Regions from separate parts of the Rhodococcus sp. IEGM 1354 genome, predicted to be linked through region 2. Evidence: riboswitches for the same ligand, from Rfam matches in the RefSeq annotation. Region 2 holds a riboswitch; each other region holds the start of a gene.
The links. A riboswitch is a leader RNA that binds a small molecule or an ion and turns the genes downstream of it on or off. The one in region 2 is predicted to bind S-adenosylmethionine.
Positions count from the first base shown of each region.

Region 1: another riboswitch for S-adenosylmethionine. It lies ahead of QM588_RS21350 (aminotransferase class V-fold PLP-dependent enzyme); the one in region 2 lies ahead of QM588_RS16745 (bifunctional o-acetylhomoserine/o-acetylserine sulfhydrylase).
Region 3: another riboswitch for S-adenosylmethionine. It lies ahead of QM588_RS19230 (amino acid ABC transporter permease); the one in region 2 lies ahead of QM588_RS16745 (bifunctional o-acetylhomoserine/o-acetylserine sulfhydrylase).

Region 1 covers NZ_JASHKT010000011.1:86,449-92,846, forward strand. The annotation lists gene QM588_RS21340 (M1 family metallopeptidase) at 1-198, opposite strand, end outside; gene QM588_RS21345 (Pls/PosA family non-ribosomal peptide synthetase) at 205-4,191, opposite strand; SAM riboswitch class IV at 4,346-4,461, shown strand; gene QM588_RS21350 (aminotransferase class V-fold PLP-dependent enzyme) at 4,516-5,847, shown strand; gene QM588_RS21355 (hypothetical protein) at 6,002-6,398, shown strand, end outside.
Region 2 covers NZ_JASHKT010000007.1:73,157-79,554, reverse strand. The annotation lists gene QM588_RS16765 (pentapeptide repeat-containing protein) at 1-81, shown strand, start outside; gene QM588_RS16760 (bifunctional methylenetetrahydrofolate dehydrogenase/methenyltetrahydrofolate cyclohydrolase) at 138-995, shown strand; gene QM588_RS16755 (DUF3017 domain-containing protein) at 1,078-1,323, shown strand; gene metX (homoserine O-acetyltransferase MetX) at 1,344-2,477, opposite strand; gene QM588_RS16745 (bifunctional o-acetylhomoserine/o-acetylserine sulfhydrylase) at 2,486-3,835, opposite strand; SAM riboswitch class IV at 3,990-4,112, opposite strand; gene QM588_RS16740 (MFS transporter) at 4,465-5,604, shown strand; gene QM588_RS16735 (ABC transporter substrate-binding protein) at 5,608-6,398, opposite strand, start outside.
Region 3 covers NZ_JASHKT010000009.1:61,360-67,757, forward strand. The annotation lists gene QM588_RS19205 (isochorismate synthase) at 1-910, opposite strand, end outside; gene QM588_RS19210 (HAD-IIA family hydrolase) at 910-1,668, opposite strand; gene QM588_RS19215 (WhiB family transcriptional regulator) at 1,759-2,100, opposite strand; gene QM588_RS19220 (hypothetical protein) at 2,228-2,386, opposite strand; gene QM588_RS19225 (hypothetical protein) at 2,673-3,869, opposite strand; SAM riboswitch class I at 4,104-4,197, shown strand; gene QM588_RS19230 (amino acid ABC transporter permease) at 4,411-5,271, shown strand; gene QM588_RS19235 (amino acid ABC transporter ATP-binding protein) at 5,268-6,065, shown strand; gene QM588_RS19240 (ABC transporter substrate-binding protein) at 6,108-6,398, shown strand, end outside.

The DNA.
Region 1 (6,398 bases), on a different contig from region 2:
GAACTTCGACACCGTCGCCGTGGTGACCGCAGTGATCTTCGCCTTGCCCGTCAACCGGTTGCTCTCGACCTTGTACTCCAGGTCGAGTTCGTAGCGCGAGACGCGATAGCCGCGGTTGCCGTTCTGCGGAAGATACGTATCGATCGGATTGTCACTGGAGTCGACATCGAACACCGGTGCCACGAGCCTGTCCGGCATTGAAGATCACCCCTCGTTTCGGTCGTCGCGAATCCGCGGAAAGGGATCACCCTTCGCCCACGGCGCAATCGGATTGCCCTGCCACCGAGTATGCGCGGGAACCGTATCGCCGCGCATCACCAGAGAGGCAGGCCCCACCGTCGCACCATCACCTATACCCGATGCAGGCAAAGCGACACAGTGCGGTCCCAGGGTTGCGCCTCTGCCGAGATCGACGGTGTCCATGGACATGATCCGATCATGGAACAGGTGCGTCTGCACAACGCACCCTCGGTTGACCGTCGCACCGTCGGCCAACGTCACGAGGTCTGCCTCGGGGAGCCAGTACGTCTCGCACCACACACCTCGCCCGATGTCCGCCCCAAGCCACCGCAGCCACATGTTGAGCACCGCGGTGCCCTCGGCAGCGCGCGCGAACCACGGTGCGGCGACGGTCTCGACGAACGTGTCGGCCACCTCGTTGCGCCATACGAACGAACTCCACAGAGGATGGTCGGTCTTGCCGATCCGGCCGACCCACAGCCACTTCGCGGCCGCCGACACAGCCGCAGCCACGAAGCCGGCGACGAGCAACACGACACCGCTAAGCGCGGCAGCAAGCCAGTAGCCGATCGAGTCGGCAATCGCGGTCAGTCCGAACAACACGCCGAGCCCGATGCCGAACGTCACGACGACGGGGATCAGGCGGCACGTCTCGACGAGCGCACGGGCAATCTTCAACTTCCTGGGCGGGTCGAACGTGCGCGACGAGTCGGCACTGCCTGCCGCGCGGCGCAACCGAACCGGAGGGCTACCGAGCCACGACGAGCCCGACTTGGCCTTGTCCGGCGTGGCGGACAGCACCGCAACCAGACCGTTCTTCGGCACGGTTCGCCCCGGACCGGTCATGCCGGAGTTACCGAGAAACGCCCGCTTGCCCACCTTGGCGTCGCCGAGGTGCATCCAGCCGCCGCCGAGTTCGTAGCTCGCGACCATGGTGTCGTCGGCGAGGAACGCACCGTCGGCGACCGTGGTGAACTTGGGGATCATCAGCACCGTCGACGCCTCGACGTCCTTACCGATTTTCGCACCCAGAAGTCGGAGCCAATGCGGTGTCAACAGTGACGCGTAGAGCGGGAACAGGAAGGTGCGCGCCGAGTCCATCAGGCGTTCGGTGGCCCAGACCTGCCAGCCGATGCGGCTCCGTACCGGGTGGTAGCCGCCGACGAGTCCGATACCGAGCAACCGCACCGCGACGACGGTGATCAGCGCGAACACCGCCAACGACACCAGAGTGGCGACGGGCAGCATCACCAAGCCGCGTTGGAAGGCGTCGAGCACGGAGTCCGCGGTGTGAATCCACCAGCCCATCAACACCAAGCTGACGCCGATGGAGAACAAGGCCATGCCGGAGAGGAACAGCGACGCGACGCCGTACGCGAACACCCACTTGGTGGCGCGCGGAGGTGTTTCCGCCGGCCACGGATGATCGGCCTTGCCCACCTTCTGCGCGGGCGAGCCGGACCACATCTGGCCGGCCTTGACTCGTCCGACGACGGCCGAGCCGGCTGTGACGACAGCGTTCTTGCCGACCTTGGTGCCGGGCAGCAGCGTGGAACGCGCGCCGACGGTGGCACCGGCACCGATCTCGATGCCGCCGATGTAGACGAGGTCGCCGTCGATCCAATGGCCGGACAGGTCGACCTCGGGTTCGATGGAGCAGCCGTCGCCGAGTTCGAGCATGCCGGTGACGGGCGGCAGGGTGTGCAGGTCGACGCCCTTGCCGATCTTCGAACCGAGAGCGCGCGCGTAGTAGACCATCCACGGTGCACCCGAGAGGTTGGACGCGCCACTCGCATCGGTCAATCGCGTTGCCGCCCAAAGTCTTATGTGCATGCTGCCGCCGCGTCGATATGCGCCGGGTTTCAACCCCGCCAGCAGTATCCGTGAACCGATCACCGAGATGGCCATGCGCCCGACCGGGGTGATGAACAGGACGAATGCGAGCAGAATCCACCACCACGACAGCGTCGGAGCCCACGGCACGTCGCCGAACCAGGCCATGACGTTGAACAGCAGGCCGAGCCAGGTGACCCACTGCAACCCGGTCAGCGTCGTCAACGGAACGGTCGCCAGAATCTGGGCCCATTGCGCGGTACGAGACGTCGGTGCCACATCGCGGGGGATTGCCTCCACGACAGGCTTCAGGTCGTCCAGATACTGTGCCAGAGAACCCAACCGCGGGTGGTCGTAGAGCTGCGCGACGGTGATCTCGGGGAACCGCTCGCGCAGTGCCGTCACCAGCTGAGCGGCCGACAGCGAACCGCCGCCGTTGGCGAAGAAGTCGGCGTTCTCGTCGTTGACCTGCGCGCCGAGGATGTTGGTCCACAACTCGGCAACCCACCCGGCGGTACCACCGAGCGCCGACGCGCCTGCCATGCCGGGCAGCGGCCACGGGAGCGCATTGCGGTCGACCTTGCCCGAGGTACGGGTGGGCATCTCGTCGACCAGCGCGAGCCGCGGTACGAGCGCCGACGGCAACTGCTCGGCCAGCAAGGCGCGCGCGGCCTCCAGGTCGAAGTCGGGATTGGTACTGGCGAGATAGCCCACCAGAACCGAGTTGCCCGCAGCGGTCTTGCGGACTGCCGCGGCCGCACCGCCGACGCCCGGAAGTGCTTGCAGCGCATTGTCTATCTCGCCCAGCTCTATGCGTCGCCCACCGAGCTTGACCTGGTCGTCGGCGCGGCCCTGGAACAACAGTCCCTCGAGCTCGAGCTTCACCAGGTCGCCGCTGCGATACGCCCGGTCCCACCCGAGAGAGGGCATGGGCGCGTACTTCTCGGCGTCCTTGGCCGGATCGAGATACCGGGCGAGGCCGACGCCGCCGATGACGAGCTCGCCTACTTCGCCGACCGCCACCGGAGTGCCCGAGGCGTCGACGACTGCCAGATCCCAACCGTCCAGCGGTAATCCGATGCGGACCGGGCCCTTCCCGTCCATGATGGACGCGCACGCGACGACCGTCGCCTCGGTGGGGCCGTAGGTGTTCCAGACTTCCCGGCCTTCGACGGCGAGCCGCTCGGCCAGCTCGGGTGGGCATGCTTCGCCACCGAAGATCAACAGCCGCACCGCTTCCAGTGCCACCGCGGGCCACAGTGACGCCAGCGTCGGCACCGTCGAGACGACGCTGATGTCTCGGGAGACGAGCCACGGACCGAGGTCGAAGCCGGATCGCACCAGGGAGCGCGGGGCGGGCACCAGGCAGGCGCCGTGCCGCCACGCCAGCCACATCTCCTCGCAGGAGGCGTCGAACGCGACCGACAGGCCGGCGAGCACTCGGTCACCCGGTCCCAGCGGATCCTTCTGCAGGAACATGCGAGCCTCGGCGTCGACGAACGCCGCGGCGTTACGGTGGCTGACTGCAACACCTTTGGGGGTTCCGGTCGAACCCGAGGTGAAGATCACCCACGCGTCGTCCTCGGGTGTGGGCGGCTCGGGCACCGGAGTACCGCCACCCAGTTCAGGCGCATTCTGTTTCGGCGCGGTGCCGGCTGCGATACCGCCCGCAGTGACGATGGCCGTCACCTGCGCCTCACCGAAGACCAATTCGGCGCGCTCTTCCGGATCGTCGGCGTCGACGGGTACGTACGCAGCCCCGACGTCGAGGATCGACAGAATCGCGACATAGAGCGAGAAGGACCCCGACGGCATCCTGATGCCGACGCGGTCGCCGCGTCGGACACCGGCGTCGGCGAGCCACTGGGCCCCCTCGGCGATGTCGTCCAGCAGTTCGGCGTAGCTGACCGACACCGTCCCGTCGTCGATCGCGGGTGCATCCGGAAAACGATCGGCTGTCTCCTGCAGTACGTCGATCAGTGTGCGGGCCGGCGGGGCAAGGGGCGAGCGGAGAAACGCGGCCGGAGCAGGTGCGATATCCGTGCTCGAACCCGGCAGATCGTTCTCTTGGTGCACAGGCAACCGGGTGTCCTTCTCGTTCGTTGGCAGATGACTCATGTGGTGCTGAGGAAAAGCAGCGCCGTTGGTTATCTCACGTTCTGTTTGCCAGCAGGTGAACGAGCGCGCCTTCCCACCGCGGAGATCCTACTGCTGTCTCGGCGTGAGCCCCGGCTTGACAAAACCGTGGCGGGTTTGCCAGTGTCTTGACCACGGTCACGAGTACCAGCATCGAGCCCCGGCTTGCTGGTCGGCAACCCTCCTTCGCGGTGGGGTGCTCCGGGTGACGACCAGGCTGACGCCGGAGAACCGGCGCGGCAAGCGCGGACTCGTTCACGAATCACTTCCGTTGCGGGTCCCTCGAACGTGAGGGCTTGATCTGTCATGACGTCTGTACTTTCCCGTCCCTGTGCTCCTTTTGCCCCTGTTTCCGGCACGGAGTTGCAGGTTCCGCTGGTCCACGGTGGCACGTGCACCTACGCCAACTTCGACTACGCGGCCAGCGCGCCCGCGCTGTCGGCGGTGACGAATCGGATCGCGGAGTTGCTGCCGTTCTACTCGAGCGTGCACCGCGGTGCCGGCTACGCGTCTCGGGTGTGCACCGCGGCATACGAGAAGGCGCGCGAGACCGTCGCTGAGTTCGTTGGGGCACAACAGGATTCCGTGGTCGTGTTCACACGCAACACCACCGATTCGCTCAACCTGCTGGCCGCGTGCGTGCCGGGGGAGACCGTGGTGCTCGATATCGAGCACCACGCGAACCTGCTGCCGTGGCGCAATCGCCGAGTGGTGGTGGCAGCATCGACGCTGGCCGAGACGCTCGCCCGGCTCGACGCGGAGTTGGCTGCGAAACCTGCTGCGCTACTGGCCATCACGGGGGCATCGAACGTCACCGGCGAAGTGCTCCCTATCGGGCAACTGGCCGATCTCGCGCATCGGCACGGTGCTCGGATCGTCGTCGACGGCGCACAGCTCGTTCCGCACCGTCGAGTGGACATTGCCGCACTCGGTGTGGACTATCTGGCGTTCTCGGGACACAAGCTCTACGCCCCGTTCGGCGCGGGTGTGCTTGTGGGAAGCCGTGATTGGCTCGACGCCGGCGAACCCCACCTGGCCGGCGGTGGTGCCGTGCGCAGTGTGACGATCGAGCACACCGACTGGGCTCCCGCACCGCAGCGACACGAGGCAGGAACGCCCAATGTGCTCGGTGTCGTCGCGCTGGCGGCGGCGTGCGAGGCCATCGCATCGTTCGACGAGGACGCCGCGACCGCACACGAGCGGGAATTGTCCACCCGATTGCGAGACGGGTTGGCCGCACTGAAGGGTGTCGAACTGCTGCAGGTGTGGGCAGACGCGCCCGACGTCGTCGGCATCGTCACGTTCACCGTCGCCGGCTACGACCCCGGTGAAGTGGCGGCGTACCTGTCGGCCGAACACGGCATCGGAGTGCGCGACGGAAAGTTCTGCGCCCACCCCCTGCTGCGCCGACTCGGTCATGCCGACGGTGCCGTGCGGGCCAGTATCGGTCTCGGCAGTTCCTCGGCCGACGTGGACCGACTCGTCGGCGCGTTGGCGGCGTTCGTCGAGTCCGGTCCGAACTGGAATTACGCCGAAGAGGCCGGGTGGTGGAACCCCGTTCCGGACCCTCGGCCGTTCCCCGCCCTGGCCGACGGGGCCGCCGGGGTTGGATCCCCGTGCAGCCCCACAGACAGTTAGCATGGCGTCATGACCGTGAGTGTCGTCTTTCGTGGCAATCGCCACTGGTGCAACAGGTATGTCGATCTGTGCCGCACTGCGTCCGGGTCGTGTTCGAGTTCGGCTCCGCTCCGACCGCATGCGTATCCCGACCGACGAATCAGGACCACCACTCATGTCGCACAATCACACCCGCATAGCCATCGAATCCGATGACGTCTGGACCGAACTGACCGCTGGGCCCGAGGTGAACACCGTCAGGATCGTCGCCTCGGACCTGCGGGAAGCTCAGCAACAACGCGCCCGGTTGCACGCAGAAGCCGTCGACCGCGGTGAATCGGCCGAGAACCTCGCGGTCTTCCTCGATCTCGAGATCTACGTCGCTGCCGACGCCAGGACAGCCCGTCGGGAATTCGCCGCACTCGACGCGCCGGCGGGCCCGTCGTCGATCCGCTACGTCGGTACCCCGTCGGGACTGGCGAGTTTGATCTCCGACGTCACCGCGGCCGACGTCGCGGACGGCGTGACGCTGCAGGTACACGGCGAGATCGAGCGGCAGGCGACGTTCCTGG
Region 2 (6,398 bases):
GCAGGGGTGCGCGGGGCCAAGATCGAACTGATGCAAGCGGTGGCCTTCGCGGCTGCGCAGGGTCTGATCGTCGAGGGCTGACCGCGGCGATCGGCCCGGCGCGCCGCCGGATGGGCAGAACCTGAAACAATGGCCCGGTGACTGCAACGATCCTCGATGGCAAAGCGACTCGCGACGAGATATTCGTCGACCTCACCGCCCGTGTGGCACGTCTGCGGGAGCAGGGCATCACTCCCGGTCTGGCGACGGTACTCGTCGGAGACGATCCGGGTTCTGCCGCGTACGTGCGGGGCAAGCACAACGACTGCGCGAAGGTGGGCATCACCTCCATTCGACGCGATCTTCCGGCAGACATCACCCAGTCCGATCTCGAAGCGGTCATCGACGAGCTCAACGCCAACCCCGACTGCACCGGGTACATCGTGCAGCTTCCGTTGCCCAAGCATCTGGACGAGAACGCCGCGCTCGAGCGCATCGATCCCGACAAGGATGCCGACGGTCTGCACCCGATCAATCTCGGACGCTTGGTGCTGGGCAAGGACGCCGCATTGCCGTGCACCCCGCGGGGCATCGTCCACCTGCTGCGGCGCTACGACGTCGCACTCGACGGGGCGCGTGCCGTGGTCATCGGCCGCGGTGTGACGGTGGGCCGGCCGATCGGACTGCTGCTGACGCGCCGCTCGGAGAATGCGACGGTCACGTTGTGCCACACCGGAACTCGTGATCTCGCCGCAGAGGTCTCCCGTGCCGACATCGTCATCGCGGCCGCCGGAGTTCCCGGATTGATCACCGCAGACATGGTCAAGCCCGGCGCGGCTGTGCTCGACGTCGGGGTCACCCGCACCGAGGACGGATTGCGCGGAGACGTCGCGGACGACGTCGCCGAGGTGGCAGGTTTCCTGTCGCCCAACCCCGGCGGAGTGGGGCCGTTGACGCGAGCGTTTCTGCTGTCCAATGTCGTGGAGCGAGCCGAACGCACTGCGGCCAAGAGTTGAGCGAGCCGAGGTGAACGAGACACAGGATGCGCGAGGCGATCACGTGCCGGGTTTCCGAGCGGCGCTCGCTCGGAATCTGCCGATGGTCGCGGTGTCGGTCATCGTGCTCGCCGCGCTGGTCCTGGTTCTCGCCGACCGTTGGCGGCGTGGCTCGTTCATCTTCGGGTGTGCAGCTGTGGTGGCAGCGTTGCTGCGACTGTGCCTGCCGGAGTCACGCGTCGGCACCCTGAAGGTGCGCAGCAGGGCATTCGACGTGTTGGCGCTGGGATGCGTCGGCGGTGCGATCGTTTTTCTGTCGCTGTCGATCGATCCCTTGGGGACGGACTGACGTAGACCGATCGACTCGGGTCAGCGCCGTCCGAGGCGGGCGAGCTCCATCGTCTCGGCCAGCAGCTTCGCCACCGAATCGGCCTCGGTGAGAAATCCATCGTGGCCGTCTCGCGACTGGATCACTTCGAGCCCCCGGCACTGTGGGAGCTCACGCGCAATTTCTTTCTGCAGTCGAAGCGGGTAGAGGCGATCGGAATCGACGCCCCCGACGATGGTCGGAACCGGCACGGACGCAAGGGCTTCGGCAACGCCGCCGCGTCCTCGGCCCACGTCGTGGCGGTTCATCGCTTCGCTCAGAAGAACGTACGTTGCCGCGTCGAATCGATTGACCAGTTTGGCGGCCTGATGCTCGAGGTAGCTCTGCGCGGAGTACCTGCCGCCGGCCCACGGATCCTCGTCGTTCTGGGGAGAGTTTCCGAACCGAATGTCGAGTTCGCTCTCGGTTCGGTACGTCAGATGCGCGATGCGTCGAGCAATTCCGAGTCCGGCGGTCGGGGCGGTGCCGGTGTCGTGGTAGTTGCCGCCGAGCCAACCCGGATCGGCCTTGATCGCAGCGATCTGGGTGGTTTGCGTCCCGATCTGGTCTGCTGTCGCGCGGGCACCGACGGCGAGGACCAGCGCGGCACCCACCCGATCCGGATGTCCCACAATCCATTCGAGCGTGCGCATGCCGCCCATCGATCCGCCCACGACGGCGGCGAACCGATCGATACCCAGAACGTCGGCCACCGCGACCTCTGCCGCCACCTGATCGCGGATCGAAATTTCGGGGAAGCGCGAACCGTACGGGGTGCCGTCGGGGGAGATACTGCTCGGCCCGGTGGTGCCTCCGCATCCGCCGAGCACGTTGGTGGCGACGACACACCATTCGTCGGTGTCGATGGGGCTGCCCGGCCCGACCATCCCGTTCCACCAACCGGGCAGTACGTGGTCGGCATCCGGCGGTCCCGAAACGTGGGAATCACCGGTCAACGCGTGTTCGACGAGGACGACGTTGCTGCGATCGGCTGCCATCTCGCCCCAACGCTGCACCGCCACGGTCACGTGCGGGATGTGAGAACCGTTCTCGAGATCGAGACCACCGATGTCGATGGTTCCCAACCGCCCGTCCGGAGACGGAAGAACCGCCTCCGGACGAACGCCTGTATTCAAGCTGTGACTCAAGACGCCGCCGCGCGGAAGCCGACCTCGAGATCGGCGATGATGTCGTCGATTCCTTCTATACCGACGGCCAGACGCACGAGGCCAGGAGTGACGCCGGAGGCCAACTGCTCTTCCGGGGTCAACTGCGAATGCGTGGTGGATGCCGGATGGATGACGAGAGAACGCACGTCTCCGATGTTAGCCACATGACTGTGCAGAGTGAGAGCGTTGACGAACTTCTTGCCCGCGTCCACTCCTCCCTTCAGTTCGAAGGCGATGATCGCGCCCTGCCCCTTCGGGAGTAGCTGCTGCCCGCGCTCGTACCAGGGCGAGGATTCGAGTCCGGCGTAGTTGATCGAGACGACGTCGTCGCGACCGGCGAGGAACTCGGCTACCTTCTGCGCGTTCGCCACGTGCCGCTCGATTCGAAGACTCAACGTCTCGAGACCTTGGCTGATGAGGAACGCATTGAAGGGTGACACCGCAGCCCCGATGTCGCGCAACAACTGCACCCGTGCCTTCAAGGCGAAGGCCGGAGCGCCGAGATCGGCGAAGACGACACCGTGGTAACTCGGGTCCGGGGTGGTGAAGTTGGGGTGACGGCCCTGCGTCCAGTCGAACGTTCCGCCGTCGACGATGACGCCTGCGATCGCCGTGCCGTGACCGCCGAGGTACTTCGTCGCCGAGTGCACCACGATGTCGGCACCGTGCTTCAGCGGCTGCAGCAGGTACGGCGTCGCGACGGTGTTGTCGACGATCAGCGGAATGCCGTTCTCGTGGGCAACGGCCGAAATGCCGGGGATATCGAGAATGTCGTTCTTCGGATTGGAGATCGTCTCACCGTAGAACGCTTTGGTCGACGGTGTGATGGCCGCGCGCCACTGCTCGAGATCGTCCGGATCATCGACGAACGAGACGGTGATACCCAGCTTGGGGAGCGTGTAATGGAACAGGTTGTAGGTGCCGCCGTAGAGCCGCGGGCTCGACACGATGTGGTCGCCCGCCTCGGCGAGGTTGAGAATCGCGAACGTCTCGGCGGCCTGGCCCGACGCGAGCAGCAATGCCGCGACGCCACCTTCGAGGGCCGCGATGCGCTGCTCGACGACATCCTGTGTCGGGTTGATGATCCGGGTGTAGATGTTGCCGGGCTCGGCCAGACCGAACAATGCGGCCGCGTGATCGGTGTTGTCGAACGTGTACGAGGTGGTCTGGTAGATGGGCAACGCACGAGCCCTGGTGGTGCCGTCCGGTGTCTGACCCGAATGGATCTGCTTGGTCTCGAAGCTCCAGTCGGCTGCGGGATCGGTGAACGGATCCTCGGTGGGTGCTCCGGTGGCGTCGACGACGTCGGGGGTCGAATCGGTCATGGCTGGTGATACTCCGTTTTCTCAGACGTGTTTTCTGTCGAATGAAGCTCGAGAACTCGAGCGTTACGGGGCGTATCGGTACAGCAACACATGAGAACCTCCTGACATGCCTCGGCCCGTGGGGACCGAAGATCAGTGGGTCCGCTTCGGAGCGGACCCGCGCTTGTCGATACGACACGGATGTGTTGCATCGGCCTGGTCGTTCACCCGGGGCACCCCACCGCGGTTGGAGGGTTGCCGGCCAGCAAGCCGGGGCTCGATGCTGGCACTCATGACCTGGCAGGAATCTTAGCGGGTACGGGTGTCTCGGGGGAACGAGGGCGCTCGCGACCCTCGAGCAGATGCTCTGGTGAGGACAATCACCGCCCGACGACTCGAAAACGAGTCGCCTCGGGGAAGACAATGGAGACGACGAACGTTGTGCCGTCCGGTCGGGCTGTGCTGAATCGATCCACCAGGTCGTCATCGCGCCCCCGGCCCCGCTCTGTAGTCCGATTGCTTACGAAGGTTGTTCTGCTGTGACTGTCACCGATTCCGCTCTCGCCAGAAACGTCAGCGCCGTGCGCGGCAAGGTGTCGAGTGGGTTGAGTGTCGGCCATCGACCACACTCGACCCGCCGCAGGCTTGCCATGCTGGCTCTGTCCATCGGCGGCTTCGGTATCGGCACCACCGAATTCGCGTCGATGGGCCTGCTCCCGGACATCGCGACGACGATGGGCATCTCGGAGCCGTCGGCCGGTCACATGATCTCCGCCTACGCACTCGGCGTCGTCGTCGGTGCGCCGACCATCGCCGCTCTTGCGGCGCGTGTTCCTCGGCGCATGTTGTTGCTGGCGCTGATGGTGGCGTTCACGCTCGGCAATCTCGGGACGGTCTTCGCACCGAGTTTCAACGAGTTGGTGGCCTCCCGATTCGTGGCCGGCCTGCCGCACGGCGCGTATTTCGGCGTTGCGGCGCTAGTGGCAGCGCACCTCGCTGAGCCGGGCAAACGAGCCAAGGCCGTCGCGATGGTGATGATGGGTCTATCGGTGGCGAACGTCGTCGGTGTACCGGTGGCGACCTGGATCGGCCAGGCCCTCGGGTGGCGAAGCGCATTCGCGCTCGTCGCCGTGATCGGGTTGCTCACCGTCAGTGCGCTGGTCCTGTGGATGCCGCGACTCGACGCGATGCCGACCACCAGTCCGATCACCGAGCTCGGTGCCCTGCGCCGTGGGCAGGTGTGGATGACCCTGTTCGTCGGCATCGTCGGATTCGGTGGCATGTTCGCGGTGTACACCTACATCGCGTCGACCCTGACCGACGTCGCGGGCCTTGCCCGTGCACTGGTTCCGGTGGCCTTGATGATCTACGGCCTCGGCATGGTTGCCGGCAACTACGCAGGCGGTTGGTTGGCCGACAAGTACAAGCTCAAGGGCACCTTCATCGGGCTGGCCGCGACCGCAGTGTCCCTGGCCGTCTTCGTCGTCGCGGCTCACAACCCGGTGACCGCGCTGCTTCTCGTGTTCTTGATCGGCGCGTCCGGCTCGTCCGTCGTCCCCGGACTTCAGACCCGTCTGATGGACGTGGCGGAGGACGCGCAGACTCTCGCCGCGTCACTCAACCACGCGGCGTTCAACCTGGCCAATGCCATTGGAGCCGCGGTGGGCGGCGCCGTGATCGCCGCAGGCCTCGGCTACACGGCACCGGCCGCCGTCGGCTCGGGACTCGCTGTTGCCGGCCTGGGCGTTCTGTCCGTCGCCATGTGGATGGAGAAGCGCTCGGCGGTATGAGAGTCAGGACGTGATGGTGGTGGCGGTTCCGCCGAGCGCCTCGGACAGTGCCGGAGCCACCTTGTCGATCACGTACGGCAGGCTCAGCACGCTCGTGAAGTAGATCGCCCCCGCCGTCACCCCATCGGTGAAGACGAGATTGCCGTCCTTCACCGGCTGCAGAGCGTTGTACACCGGTTCCTTCTCCAACTGGCCGCGATCGCCCGGGTTCTCCGTTCCCCAGATCAGCACATCTGCAGTGTCGAGGACCGACAGGTTCTCCAGCGGGATGCTCGCCTGCGCACTGCCGTCGGCCGGCACGAACGCGTCGATGTCGTCGGGTATCACAAAACCGAGCTTCGTCAGGAAGTCGGTGCTCAAACCGTCTTGGTATGCGATGGCCTTGCCCTCGTAGAACGCGTTCTGTAGGAAGATCGCCTTCTTGCCCGCGAACTCGGGGTGCGCCGCCGCGGCATCGGCGAACTTCTGATTCACGCCGTCGATGAGCCCGTCCACCTCGGCCTTCTTGCCCATCGCCCGTCCGATCTTCTCCGCCTGTACGTCCCAGGGCTCGAAGTAGGCGGTCGACGCGTCGGACTGGGCGAGCGTGGGTGCGATGTTGCTCAGAGTCCGGTAGCTGTCCGCGGTGAGACCGGCGTTGGTGGCGATGATCAGATCGGGCTCGAGGGCGGCGATCTTCTCGGTCTCGAAGCCGTCGCCGTTGTTGGTGAGCACCTCGGGCTGGGCATTTCCCAGCGCGGCCCGAGCCCAGGGCCAGGTCGCGTACGGCTGGTCGCCGTACCACTCCGTCACCC
Region 3 (6,398 bases), on a different contig from region 2:
CGCCGCTGCCGTCGGTCCATCCGACGGCTCCGGCATAGAAGCCGCGGGAGCCCTCGACGTCTGCGATCGCAGCCATGGCCGCGGCTCGGGGAACGCCGGCGACGGCAGCGGTGGGATGCAGCGCCAGCGCGAGGTCCAGCGCCGAGGTCGCGGGATCGGCCAGGGTTCCGATGATGGGCGTCGACAGGTGCCACAGCTGCGGAGTGCTGCTGAGTTGGGGCGACTCGGGCACCTCCAGCGTCTCGCAGAACGGTGCCAATGCGGCTCGGATCTCGTCGACGACGAATCGATGTTCGGCCTGATCCTTCGCACTCGCCGCCAATGCCGCGGAAATACGCGCTTCTTCATCGGGATCGGCGGATCGTGCTGCTGTCCCCGCGAACGGATGGCAGCTGACGATGTTGCCGCGCTTGCGAACCAACAGTTCCGGGCTCGAACCGACGATGTGTCGACCGGCAGGCGCGGCGGGGGACAGGTCGGCCAGAAAACCGTTGCCCATCGGATCGCGGGAGACCAACGCGCTCAACACCGAGACAGGTTCGATCGGTGAATCCGCGGTCACCTCGATGGCCCGCGCGAGCACGATCTTCTCGGCCACACCGGCTTTCAACTGCTCGACGACATCCCGCACCCGCTGCACGTGAACGTCCGGGTCGGGAATCTGCCGCGCAACGGTGACGGTCGGCAGAGGCGGGAGAGCGTCGACCGTTGCCCACGGTCCGTCGAGTCGATAGAACTCCTCCGGCTCGATCAACGCGGTGGCGTCGGACATGTCGAACGGGAGCGCGCCGACCACGTTTCGGCCCTCCCGCACCGCGGCCACCGCGTCGGCGATATCGGGCAGAGCGTGCCGGACACCCCGTCCGACGACGTGGTGGTCCTGCCGGGACAGAACGAATTCGAGTGTCATCAGAACGGGTTCTGTGTGCGGCCCACCAGGTCTGCGACGGAATCGAGAACTTTGGTCGGACGGTAGGGGTACTGCTCGACGGACTGCACGGTCGAAATCCCGGTCAACACCAGGATGGTCTGCAACCCGGCTTCCAGACCGGACAGCACGTCGGTGTCCATCCGGTCGCCGATCATCAGCGTGTTCTCGGAGTGCCCACCGATGGCGCGCAGAGCCGAACGCATCATCAACGCGTTGGGCTTGCCCACGTAGTACGGCTCTTTGCCCGTCGCCTTGGTGATGAGTGCGGCAACCGAACCGGTCGCTGGCAGCGAACCCTCGCGCGACGGACCGGTCGCGTCGGGGTTGGTGGCGATGAAGCGCGAACCCTTCTCGACCAAGCGAATGGCGGTGGTGATGGCCTCGAACGAGTACGTGCGGGTCTCCCCGAGCACCACGTAGTCGGGGCTGGAGTCGGTGAGGGTATAGCCGATGTCGTGCAGGGCCGTGGTCAGACCCGACTCGCCGACGACATAGGCGCTGCCGCCGGGCCGCTGATTTCCGAGGAACGTCGCGGTGGCCAGAGCGGAGGTCCAGATGGACTTCTCGGGAATGTCCAAACCGGTGAATGCGAGACGTGCGCGCAGGTCACGGGGGGTACGAATCGAATTGTTCGTCAACACGATGAACGGAATCTCGTTGGCCTGCAGTTCGGCGAGGAACGTGTCGGCACCGGGGATCAGGTGATCCTCGTGGACCAGAACTCCGTCCATGTCCATCAGGTACGTCCACGGCAGGGGCTTCTCGATATCGGTCACCCCTCCATTGTGGACCATCCGGCGAGCTGCGGACCATCTTCTGGTCGCGGCCTAACTCGCCCGTCGCTCGTGGTCGCGTCGCGAGTTGGCCCAATGCACCAGCCGTTCGCGAGCCGTCATGCCGCCCCACACCCCGAACGGTTCGTTGGCTGCCAACGCGAACCGCTTGCACGCGTCGAGCACTTCGCAGCCGGCGCACACCTGCTTGGCGCGATCCTCGCGTTGGCGACGCGCCGTTCGCCCCTCACCCGAGGGGGAGAAAAAGATCTCCGAATCCTGACCCCGGCACAGTGCATCGAGCTGCCAGTCCCAGGATTCAGCTGTGGAGGAGGAGATCCTGCGTTCGATCATGGCGATTGCGGTGTTCTTCGATTGTGCAGATTCGTTCGGCATCGTGGCGACCCATTCCTTTCGTCGACGCTGCGCGAGACTGCTCCCGCACGCGGCCATTCGTCAGGAACTCTCGCCGCGTCGAGGGCGCGAGGCAACGGTTGAAATCAGGGTGATTCGAGACCGCGGTTCAGGACACGTCGGGGGTGTACCGATAGAGGGCGTTCACTCGGTCGTCCAGCACGAACAGCGGAAGGATCACAGCCTGGATCGCGGCGACCGCAGCAGGGAGATAGTCGCCTGCGACGACACACATGAGACTGCCGAGACCGAACACGAGCAGTGTCATACGGGGAAGAAGCCACGTCGGCTTCCGGTCAGTTCGCCTGAGCGCGTGCAGAATTGCGGCTGCGACCGCCACGAGGATGGCGCTGTGAGCGGCCAGGCGTATCGAATCGGACGTGTCGATACGCCTGGAATGTGCCGATCACCACCAGCGATCCGAGAAAAACAACACTCGCTGCGTTCAACTGCTGATAGCGCGGCGTTTTTCGAAAGCCGTCGTCACCGATCCCGGCTTTTCGGACATGCATAAGCCGAATTCTCGCACGAGGGTGGTGGAGTTCGCCGACCCTCTACAGATCCAACCCGGGGGCGGTTGCGAGCTCGACGAGCGATTCGACTGCGATCGTGTCGTCGAAACGGAACTGCACCAGCGTGTTCGACGGCCGGAGCACACTGAGCCACTCGGTCGGTTCCGTCCCGATCGTGCGCATGTCGGACCTGCGGGTCACCACTGTGCCGTCGGGTAGAACACTGCGCAGCACGTCCGGATCGTCGGGCCACTCCACGTTGTCCTCGACGGATATCTCGACGTTCACCTGTGCGGTGCCGCGCGAGCTGGTGAGAACGACTGCATTGCAGGCGCTTCCGCTTCCATAGGTGCCCGGCATCAGGTCGCCCACAGCGATATCGGTCGATGTGTTCGGAAACGCGGTTTCCCACCGCGCCTGGAGTGCCGATCCGATGCGCTCGACCACATCGCGCGGCAGTGGGGGAACGGGGTACTCGCGCGATGGTCCACAGTCGGCGCGTGCTGGTTTCGTACCTTCGGGGACGCGTGCGCTCACCCGCAGTTCGGGATTCGAGACGATGTCGCGGAGTTCGTCGGCCTCGAGGGGGAGTTCGGCCTCGTCCCCTTCGTTCGAAGTCCGTGCATGGACGATGGTGTCCGGGAAGTATGCGGTCGCTGTGCGCCGATGCGTCGATACCCCGTCGTACTCGGACACCGCATCCAGCGCATCGACAACGGTGCCGTCGGGCAGCACGATCCGTTCGTCGACCGATCCCTCGGTGCACGGTGGAATCGCATCGTCCCATGCCTCTGCTGAGACCTGCAGTGGTGCAGCGACTCCTGCACGATCGACGACCCCGGATGCCGTGCTGTCCCCACTGAGGTCCTCGACGGTCATGCCGCCCGACAGTTCGGCCTTCTTCGAGTAGATCTGCATCGGTTGGAACACCAGTGAATTCGAGGGGGAAGCGAACTCCACTTCGACGTCTGTGGGCAACGAGCGAACCAGGGACTCCGACATCGCCGACGCCTTCTCGGCCGTCAGCCACGGGTAGTCGGGGTTGTCGTACTTACCTGGGTAGGAACCGGTGAAGAAGGAGAACGTCTCGCCGGCGGGAACTACGACGTCACAACCCGGTATGTCTCCGACCTCGGGCGAATCAAGGGTGATTCCGGCTGCCACACAGCCCACGGCGACGATCGCAGCGACGACCACGGCGTCGATCCGGACTCCACCGCGCCGCATGTCGATTCGCACACGGTAAGCCTAATCGGTGATCGATTGGCTCATGAGTAGTGCGCAATTCCCGGTTCCGGCCGGAGACCTGCTCTCCACATCCAACGGCCCGCGCCGAATCCGGCGGCCCGGTACCGGGGTATTTTTGGCTGACACTCGGCGAACATCGCCGGTGGCAAGGGTTGAAATCATCGTGATTGAAACCGAATGCGTACGTGCACTTGACTTCTCGATAGATTTGTCTGTACGTTCCTGTCACCATCCAGAGCGACCGAGAGACCTTGGCTCGATGACGTCGCAGCAACCCCGCCCTGAGGCGTGTGGGTGCTACCGCCAGGACCGATGGAGGCGCGACCGATGAACATCTGTATCTGTACGCACGCGTGATCGATCGGCGTACTCACAGCACGAAATCCTCGAAAGGCAACCCAGCGATGATCGCTGCCCATCCGACCCGGCGGTTCCGGTGACTCAACTCGACTCTCGTCCCGTTGTGGATACGACGGACGACATTCCCGACGAACAACTCGTCGTTGCACGCACGTGGCACCCGTGGCGCTGGGTGATCGGAGTCGCCACTCTGATCGTGGTCGGTCAGTTCCTGCACGGCTTCGTCACTAACCCCGGCTGGGATTGGGACACCTTCGCTCAGTACTTCACTGCGGCATCGGTGATGTCGGCGCTGTGGTTGACCATCCAGCTCACCTTCTGGGGCACGCTGATCGGCTTCGCCATAGGTATCGGCCTGGCGGTAGCGCGGCTGTCCGACAATCCTGTGTTGCAGGTTATCTCCTGGTTCTACATCTGGGCCTTCCGTTCCATCCCGTTGATCGTGCAGCTTCTGTTCTGGTTCAATATTGCGTACCTGTATCAGACTCTGTCTTTGGGAATTCCGTTCGGTCCCAGCTTCTTCCAGTTCGACGTCAACAACGTCATCAGTGGATCGACGGCGGCCATCATCGGGCTGGCCCTGCACCAAGCGGCCTACTCCGCCGAGATCGTTCGGGCCGGTATCATCTCGGTGGACCAGGGGCAACTCGAAGCAGCAGCAGCGCTGGGTATTCCGAAGAGACGGGAGTTCTTCAAGATCGTTCTGCCGCAGGCGATGCGAGGGATTCTCCCCAACGCGGCCAACGAGGTGATCTCTCTGTTCAAAGGTACGTCGATCGTGTCGGTCATGGCCATCGCCGAATTGTTCTACCAGGTGCAGGTCATTTACGGACGCAACGGACGCGTGGTTCCGCTGCTCATGGTCGCGACCGTCTGGTACATCATTTTGACGTCGGTGCTCTCGATCGTGCAGTTCTACGTCGAGCGGCACTACGCCAAGGGCGCGGTACGCAACATTCCGCTGACGCCGATCCAACAGATTCGCCACAAGCTCTCCAACGTCACCTTCGCGCCGAGAGGGGCGACCCGATGACCACTCTCGATGCCTCCACATCCAGTGCCGCAACGAGATACGCGGTCGAGGTGCGCGGCGTCCACAAGTCCTACGGCGGGCTCGAGGTGCTCAAAGGCGTCGACCTCGTCGTACGTCCCGGTGAGGTGACCGCGATTATCGGCCCCTCGGGTTCGGGCAAGTCGACTTTGCTGCGCGCTCTGAACCATCTGGAGAAGGTGGACCAGGGCACCGTCCGGATCGACGGTGATCTGGTGGGATATCGGCGCAAAGGCAACAAACTGCACGAACTCAGCAACAAGGAGATTCTGCGGCAGCGTTCCCAGATCGGTTTCGTGTTCCAGAACTTCAATCTGTTTCCTCACCTGACGGTCCTCGAGAATGTCGTCGAAGCCCCGATCTCTGCGCAGAAACGCCCGCGTTCCGACGTCGAACCCGAAGCGCTGGCTCTCCTCGATCGAGTCGGGGTGCACTCTAAAGCGCATGACTATCCGCGACGGCTCTCCGGCGGACAACAGCAGCGGGTCGCCATCGCGCGTGCACTTGCCCTGCGTCCCACAGTCATTCTGTTCGACGAGCCGACGTCAGCCCTCGATCCCGAATTGGTGGGAGAGGTTCTCGAGGTCATCCGCGGCCTGGCGTGCGATGGTGCCACCCTGGTGATCGTCACGCACGAGGTCGGGTTCGCTCGCGAGGTCGCCGACACCGTCGTCTTCATGGATGGCGGCGTCATCGTCGAACAAGGCTCTCCTGCAGAGATTCTCGATTCACCCCAGGAGGAACGCACCAAGTCGTTCCTCGCTCACGTTCTCTAGCTCTCACTCACCCTTCACCTGCACCCACGAACGGGGAAAGTCATGTCCGGATCATCTCGTAGGCTCGCGGTAGTAGCGTCCGCATTCGCGGTCCTGGCGCTCACTGCGACTGCATGCAGCGAACCCACTGCCGAATCTCGGGTCGTCACCGATGACGGCGGAACGTTCGATCTTTCACCCGAGCAGGCCGACCGCGTTCGCGTCGAGAAGGTCGACGAGATCGCAGCCGAAGTGCCGCAAGCGATTCGCGATCGCGGCACGCTGATCGTCACCGGGGCGGGCGGTACCGCGCCACCACTGCGCTTCTACGCCACCGACGACACCACCATCGTG